Regions from separate parts of the Desulfosporosinus sp. FKA genome, predicted to be linked through region 1. Evidence: predicted binding sites of a transcription regulator. Region 1 holds the regulator's gene; the other holds the start of a gene.
What was found. Region 1 encodes LexA, which represses DNA repair genes until DNA is damaged. Its sites were predicted from a motif close to CNAACANNTGTTNG; they were not measured.

Region 1 (4,436 bases):
TCGGTCATTTGACCCGAGGGGATATTGTGGTTTTTAAACCGCCTGCGAGTGCCCATGCAACGGAAGATTTTATTAAACGTATTATTGGTTTGCCCGGAGATAAGATAGAGATACGTAATCACACGACATATGTCAATGATAAACCACTCTATGAACCCTATATCTTAGAAAAATCAAAAAATGATTTTGGTCCCGTAGTTGTTCCTAAGGATTCTGTATTCGTTATGGGTGATAACAGAAATAACAGTGATGATTCAAGGGTTTGGGGTTTTTTACCGATAAAAAATATTACGGGCCGTACATTGTTCCGCTATTGGCCGCTTGATCATTTTGGAGCTCTCGCCCGCTAAGGTGGGAGCTTTTTTAAATTTGCGGCATATACTAAAGTGATGAATCTTATCACCATAACTAGTGTTACTTACTAACATAATCAAGCAGAAAATTATAGTTAAACGAATACTTATGAGAGGGTGGGGGATTGTGGAAAATCACAAAATCCGTGTGATTCTAATCTTTGGCGGGCGTTCAGGGGAGCACGAAGTTTCTCTAAACTCTGCTCAATCTATTTTTAAAGCGATTGATCGCAATCGCTATGATGTTGAAACTATCGGAATTAACAAGCAAGGCCAATGGTTCTGGGGTGTTCTCCCTCAAGATATTATTAGGGAGGGGTTTTCTGGGAGCAATCAGTCTCCCCAAGTAACTCTTGTACTTGATCCATCCGATCCGCGCTTTATTGCCTTAGATGGCCGAACACTTCCTAATGAGGGTAAATTTGACTTTGTTTTTCCAGTCCTTCATGGACCCTATGGGGAAGATGGAACGCTGCAAGGACTTTTAGAAATGGCCAATGTTCCCTATGCAGGTTCAGGTGTCCTCGGGTCTTCTCTCGGCATGGACAAAGACCGCATGAAAGTGGTATTCCTGGATAAAAAACTTCCTTTAGCCAATTACCTGACATTTCTGCGTTCTGATTACTTGAAGCAGCCGGAGGCTTGGGTGTCAGCCATTGAAGCTAAAATAGGATATCCATGTTTTGTGAAACCAGCCAATTTAGGCTCCAGCGTGGGTATTTCCAAGGCCCATAACAGTTCAGAACTGATTCAAGCTTTAAACTTGGCGACGACTTATGATCGTAAAGTTGTCGTCGAAGAGAATATCGTGGGCAGAGAAATCGAAGTTGCTGTCTTAGGCAATGATGACCCGAAGGCCTCATTGCCCGGTGAAATTTTGCCGGCAGAAGAATTCTATTCTTATGAAGCAAAATATTCGGATATTGGTTCCAGTTTGAAAATACCGGCGCCTCTTCCTCAATTCATCATTGAACAATTACAGAGTATGGCCATTGAAGCGTATCGTGCAGTTGATGCAAGCGGCCTCAGCCGTGTGGATTTTTTCCTGACAGACAAGAATGAAATTATCCTCAATGAGATTAATACCTTGCCGGGATTTACTGAGATTTCAATGTACCCGAAACTTTGGGATGCAACAGGCATTCCCTACGCCAAACTGATTGATCATTTAATTACCTTGGGATTTGAACGGTTTGAGGAAAAACAAAAGAGCAAAATATCAAAAGATTAGTGAACCAAATGCTATGTGCGCCCTGCAAGCGCAACGAAGCATGGTTCATGGTATGGGAATCACGCCCACTTGTAGAAGTGGGATTCATACAATTGGATTAGTTTATAAAGCAATGGGCTGGAGCAAATGAGAAAGACGTTTGTTCCAGCCCATTATTTTTCCACTTTACTATTTAGAGTCCCTCACCGAAGCCCCGATGTTCAGCTTTAGCTGAACGAGTTCACTTAAGTTCGTGAGTACTTAACCTAAGTAAGAGGGATGATGCATATCTTAATTAGGGAGTTTGGAGTTAATGCAGGGTGCGAAAAACACCGATGACCTTGCCTAAAATCGAAACATCTTGGGAGTAGATGGGTTCCATTGCCGAGTTTTCAGGTTGAAGACGAATGAGTGTTCTTTCTTTAAAAAATCGCTTTACTGTTGCTTCGTCTCCAATTAAGGCAACGACAATTTCTCCATTGCGCGCTTCATTTTGCTGATGAACGATAATTAAGTCTCCATCTAGGATTCCAGCCTCAATCATGCTTTCCCCCTGAACTCGCAGCATAAAAACATTTTCCTGATGGACGAGGTCAGCAGGCAAGGGAAACGTTCCTTCCATATTTTCTACAGCCAAAATGGGCTGCCCTGCCGTTACGCGACCAATAATTGGAATATGAACAACTTTCCTTGAGTCGAGAGTGTCACTGGTGTCGTCTAAAATCTCGATGGCCCTTGGTTTCGTGGGATCTCTCCGAATATATCCTTTATCCTCAAGAGTTTGAAGATGCCCATGAACTGTAGAACTAGACAATAACCCAACAGCTTCGCCGATTTCTCTAACGGAAGGGGGATATCCTTTTTTGTGGATTTCTTGCTTAATAAAATCCAAGATTCTAGTTTGTCGTTCTGATAAATCTGGATACATATTTTCACTCCCTACTTATAGTTATGTATATTTTACCATTCCTTGAAACAAAGCGCAAACAAATGTTCGAAACCAGTGAATTAAAGAGGAAAGCTAGAGAAAAGGAGATGATAATTTGCGAACTAAGGTTCAGTGGAATTATTTCATAGCATTGACTCAAATTCTTTGTCTGATGGCTGCAGCCTTGGTTTTTTGGAACTTACTCCATCGTTCTCCCAGCCAAGATAAGGATATATATCCTTACTTGCTCTCGATTTCTCCTAACCTCGTGAAGGAATGTTCCCAAGAGTATCGGTCCGGCAAAGTAGTTTCCTGGGAGGATCTGCTGGCAATTCGTTCAACACTTTCTCCCCAAGAGACTCAATTCTTAATCGAACAGCTCAAAAATAAGATTTCTTTCCAAAACTTATCCTGGGGGAATATTCCTCTGCCAACAAAGAATCTAGTAACAAGACGTCGAGATATATTAGTTCACGTTCAATATCTCACGCCAGGCAGGTACAGATTCCCGGTAGTTGGAAAGACATGGTTTGAAGATAGTTTCGGTGCGGATCGTGAAGGAGGCAAACGTGTTCATGAGGGGACGGACCTTTTTGCTCCGGAGGGTACTCCGATAATCAACATTTGTGGTGGAAGAATAGAACAGCTGGGATGGAATCGCCTGGGTGGAGAACGAGTTGGAGTTCGCGGCGATGATGGAAATTATTATTATTACGCTCATTTGGCAACAATATCGTCTAAATTGGTAAAAGGAAAACGAATTGAAGCAGGTGAAGACGTTGGAACTATGGGTCATACGGGAGATGCTTTGACGACACCTGATCATCTTCATTTAGGTATTGAACTCCCAAATGGTCAGTGGATAAATCCTTATCCTTTTCTCGTTGTCTGGCAATATTGGGCTGATCAGCGAATCAACGCGGCGATTCTTAATCTTTCCAAGGATGAAAGGAATTTATTAATTTTGTCCAGAGTCGGTATTTTATGATATGATAGAAAATGACATAAATCCAATAGCCGATAACTCATAAAAATAACTAAATTCTGAGGGATTGATAAACTTGAAAACAATTGGTAAACCATGTATTTTGGAAGACCGGCTTTGCACAGATTGTGGTGAGTGTGATCGCTGCGATCTTGACCCAAGTAAAATATGTGATAATTGTTGTCAGTGTATAGACACTCTTGAAGGTGATTATGCCGAAATCGGAATTGATGATATACTAATAAATAAGGAAGATCGAAGTTCTGGGAAAAGACTCCGTAGAAAAGGCATAAACTATACTTTTAAACATCGATAAGGGTCTTAAGAAGAGAAGAGCAAAACCCCTATGTTGGAAACTCCAATATAGGGGTTCTGTTATGATACATCTAAAAAAAGAAGCGATTTTACAATATATTACAATATTCCGGAAGGTAATTATTGACTGTTTATAGAAAATAAGATTAACAATTTAGTATCCGTGTTAATAACACTTAAATTAGGATTGAGGTGGACTAAACATATGATTAATCAAATAATTGAATCTTGTCGCAGGATCAGTTTTCAGGTTAATTTATTTGAATTACTGGAAGGTCTGTCCATTTTAGTACTAATAGCAGTGATTGTTTTGCTACAGAGAAAAATTCTTAGTTATGTAAGAAAGGAAAGTATAATTGATGAGCGGATAAGAGAAACAAGCGCCAGAATTGCACGGGTGGTGGCGGAAATAGAAGAATCAAAAGAAGAAACAAAAGAAGAAATTAAAGGGCAGTCTAAAGAAGAGACGTGCCAAGCGGAGAACTCTGCAACAGACCTCGTTTCCAGTAAACAAGAAACCGATAATAATGTTCCTAAAGGAAAGAAGACTCGAGCAATGTCAATGGAAGAACGATGGGCGGAGTTTGAAAAGAAAAGAGCGATACGCACTACAGCGTGATGATGTAGCCACACCTAAAAAGGTAG
Region 2 (4,436 bases), on a different contig from region 1:
TTAGTTTTTTCAGTTTTTGTTTATGTCTTAGTTTAACCACAAGTGGCTGTGGTCTTCAAGCCCTTTTAGGCAACAAAAACAAAACTTCTTCAGCCAGCACGTCGAAAACTTCAACTATAGCAGTTTCGTTAAATGATAATGATCCTAATAAATTGCTGATTACTAAAGGCATTGATGATTTGGCAAAGAAAGAAGAGGTTAAAGTCAAATATCTTGGCGCCAGCGGATCCGGAGATGATTCAGCCTTAAAAGGGGCTAAAGTTTTGATCTATCAGGCAGGGAACGCCAATCTCTTAAAAAATGCCCAGACGAATAAAGTCCCCGTCCTAGCTCTCAGTCAAGTACCGGCAGGCATTAACCTCGCAGGAGTAGTAACGCCGGATCAAGAAAAAACGGGTGAGCTTATGGCCCAAGCTCTGGTAAGCAAAGTTTCAGAGGGGCAAGTCGTCATTTTACAGGGCGATCCCAGTGAGACAGGTTCACAAGAACTTTTGGCCGGGAATAAATCGGTGCTCAGCAAGTACCCAAAAATATCTCTGCAAACGTTTGCCAGTCCTTCGGGATCGGAATCAACGGTTAAGCAAAGCCTGACTGATTACTTGCAAAAAAATTCCGGAAAGGTTCAGGCTGTTTTGGCTCATACGGCAAAATTGGAGGAAGCCGCCAGCGATGCTTTGAAACAATTACAATTAGCTAAAAAGGTTTTGTTGATTGGAGGGCAGGCAACTATCCCTTCCCTGGAACGGATGGCGAGTGGAAGTCAGGTGAGTGATGTGGATACCAACCCCTATCTCCAAGGTGCAAACGCCTTTCAGTGGGCTCAAAAAATTATTAACAAAGAGCCTCTTGATATCAGCGATTCTATTACCAGCGAGCAAGGAGAAATTCCTGCCAAGATAATTCAAGTTAAAACAGTGACTCCGGAAAATCTGGCTGTTATTCAAAAGAGTTATGTTAAAACGATGCAGAGTGCAGAACAAGATCAAAAACAGCAGACCGCAAAGGCTAAACCACAGAGCAAAAGCCAAGGAGACAGCAAAACCCAGGGAGACAGTAAAAGCAAAGGAGGGGATCAGCAAGGGTCAGGCGGCGGCGATAATCAAGGCCAAAATTCAAGCAATGTTCCTCCGGGGGTAAAAAAAGTTACGGAAACAGTTAAGACGGAAACTACGCGAGAGTATTTAGATGGCCAGGGAAAAGTCATTGGAACCGAAAAAACAACCAATGAACAAGTTAAAACGGTGCCCCCGGAAATGTTGCAGCAAGAACAAAAAGCTCAATCCTCACAAAGTTCGTCGCAAGGCCAGGGAGATCAGGCAGCTCAAGAAAAAGTAGGCAGTGGAGGCAGCGGAGACAGCGGAGGCTGATAAAACCATATAAAAAATGATTCAGGGGGAACATACTGGGCAGCTCCCCTTTTAGTAGACGGTTTAACAATGAAAAACTATTTACTAAAAGGAGGAGCTTTTAACATTGCCCAGCGAGAGACTCCCATCCTCTATAGGTAAGATGAAGCGCCGTCTCAAAATATTACCGGAACATCAGTTCCAAAGTTGTTCTCTATGTAGTAAAATAAGTATCAGATCAACAACCGCTATTTCTCTTAGATAATTTCGGAAAGGTTAAGAATAATAAGGATCTTAGGGCTGCCTAAGTAAACTAAGGTCTGATTTGTTGAATGTACATCTCTTTAGAGGTAAAATAAACTTAGAAAAATTATAATTATATGCTTTATCATTGAGTTAAATACTAACTTGCATATTTCCAAATAAGAGATATCTTATTGTAATTATCTTGCTTTTATAAAGGGGATCGAAGGATGGAATTTCGTTTGCATGCTCCATACCAATCTTCGGGGGATCAACCCCAAGCCGTCGAATCTTTGACAGCCGGCGTGAAGGAAGGACGGCGTTTTCAAACCTTGCTTGGGGTCACCGGCTCGGGTAAGACTTTTACCATGGCAAACATTATCACGAAAGTCCAAAGGCCAACCCTTGTTCTGGCCCATAATAAAACATTAGCGGCGCAGCTCTATAGTGAATTTAAAGAGTATTTCCCGGAAAATGCCGTCGAGTATTTTGTGAGTTATTACGATTATTATCAGCCGGAGGCTTACGTTCCCTCCAGCGATACCTTTATTGAGAAGGATGCTTCAATTAACGACGAGATAGAAAAATTGCGTCACTCCGCTACGGCGGCACTTTTCGAGCGGCGAGATGTTCTGGTAGTTGCCAGCGTTTCCTGCATTTATGGTTTGGGTTCACCTGAGGAGTATCGTGATCTGGTGCTTTCTTTGCGACAGGGACAAGTTATTGACCGCAATGATATTTTACGCAAATTGATTTCAATTCAATATGACCGCAATGACATCGCTTTTACTCGGGGAACTTTTCGTGTGCGCGGTGACGTTGTAGAAGTTTATCCGGCATCGTCTAGTGAAAAAGTTCTTCGGGTCGAGATGTTCGGTGATGAAATTGAACACATTTACGAAATCAATGTTTTAACAGGGGAAATATTAGGCGAAAGAAACCATGTTGCAATTTTCCCTAATTCTCACTATGTAACTGCCCACGAAAAGGTCATGAAGGCTGCAGAGAATATTGAACTCGAATTAACTGAACGTCTGCAGGTATTGCAATCGCAAAATAAACTCTTAGAGGCCCAACGTCTTGAACAGAGGACACGGTATGATTTGGAAATGCTCAGAGAAATGGGCTTTTGCAACGGGATTGAAAATTACTCCCGACATTTAACGTTCCGTGAACCGGGAGAGACGCCTTATACCTTGCTCCACTATTTCCCGGAAGATTTCTTGCTTTTTGTCGATGAGTCTCATGTTTCAATTCCCCAGGTGAGAGGAATGTACGAAGGAGACCGTTCACGGAAGACTACGCTCGTAGATTTTGGCTTTAGGCTTCCATCTGCTTTAGATAACCGCCCCTTGACCTTTGCCGAGTTCGAAAGGATAATTAACCAAATAGTTTTTGTCAGTGCTACACCTGGTCCTTATGAACTAGCTCACTGCCCGACAGTCGTTGAACAAATTATCCGCCCAACGGGTCTCCTGGATCCGGAAGTGGTGGTCCGTCCGACGAAAGGTCAGATTGATGATCTATTGGGAGAAATCCGCGAGAGAATTTCTCGCAGCGAAAGAGTCCTAATTACTACGCTGACCAAAAAAATGGCTGAGGATTTGACCGATTATTTAAAAAATCTGGAAATAAAGGTAAAATACCTTCATTCTGATATTAAGACCCTAGAACGTGTGGAAATCCTGCGCGAGCTGCGCCTGGGCATGATTGACGTTGTTGTCGGGATCAATCTTCTGAGGGAAGGACTGGATTTGCCTGAAGTTTCCCTGGTAGCCATTCTTGATGCTGACAAAGAAGGCTTCCTCAGATCGGATCGCTCACTGATCCAGACCATTGGCCGCGCCGCGCGTAATGCCCAAGGAAAGGTCATCATGTACGGAGATAAGATAACTCAATCGATGCAAGTTGCCCTCGATGAGACAAATCGACGCCGGGCAATTCAAATGGCTTATAATGAGAAGATGGGAATTATCCCGCAAACGATTCGCAAGATAGTTCATGATGCGCCGGAAGCAACAAAAGTGGCCGAAACCAAACAAGCATACGGATCGCAGCTTCCGCCTGAGGAGCTGGCTGCCCTTATTGCGAGCTTAGAGCAAGAAATGCGTCTCGCTGCTCAAAACCTAGATTTTGAACGAGCCGCAGAAATTCGTGATGCGATGATAGAATTAAAAGGTGAAGAAAATAAGTATAAGATGACAAGCCAGCAGCGCGGAAGCGGCAGTCGTTACAACCGGGCTAAAAGTAATAGTAAAAAGAGAAAGAAAACAAGTTAGACAAGGGAGTGGATCTCTTGTCCCGTATATACAATTTAGGAGGCAATCATGAGCCAAGAATACTTGCGTGTGCGTGGAGCACGCGCCCATAATTTGAAGAATATTAATATTGATATCCCCCGGGACAAACTGGTTGTAATTACCGGCTTGTCTGGTTCCGGAAAATCGTCGCTGGCTTTTGATACGATCTATGCTGAAGGTCAGCGGAGATATGTAGAATCTCTTTCTGCCTACGCCCGGCAGTTTTTAGGGCAAATGGACAAGCCGGATGTCGATTCCATCGAGGGCCTTTCGCCGGCAATTTCCATTGATCAGAAAACAACGAATCGAAATCCCCGTTCAACGGTGGGAACGGCAACGGAAGTTTCGGATTATTTGCGTTTGTTATATGCTCGTATAGGTCACCCCCACTGTCCAAAATGCGGACGTGAAATTTCACAGCAAACTGTTCAACAAATGGTAGATCAGATTTTGGGGCTGCCGGAGCGAACGAAACTTCAAGTTTTGGCTCCTTTGGTCAAAGGGAAAAAAGGAGAACATCTTAAAGTTTTTGAGGAGGCCCGCAAAG

Region 2: the regulator LexA is predicted to act here: its motif matches at 1,536-1,549, upstream of uvrB (excinuclease ABC subunit UvrB).

Annotation. Positions count from the first base shown of each region.
Region 1 covers NZ_NAHZ01000033.1:150,232-154,667, forward strand. Annotated here, with positions in the region: gene lepB (signal peptidase I) at 1-350, shown strand, start outside; gene B5771_RS20015 (D-alanine--D-alanine ligase family protein) at 481-1,584, shown strand; gene lexA (transcriptional repressor LexA) at 1,874-2,491, opposite strand; gene B5771_RS20025 (M23 family metallopeptidase) at 2,607-3,479, shown strand; gene B5771_RS24850 (hypothetical protein) at 3,553-3,792, shown strand; gene B5771_RS20035 (hypothetical protein) at 3,997-4,410, shown strand.
Region 2 covers NZ_NAHZ01000032.1:199,342-203,777, forward strand. Annotated here, with positions in the region: gene B5771_RS17935 (substrate-binding domain-containing protein) at 1-1,367, shown strand, start outside; gene uvrB (excinuclease ABC subunit UvrB) at 1,820-3,868, shown strand; gene uvrA (excinuclease ABC subunit UvrA) at 3,917-4,436, shown strand, end outside.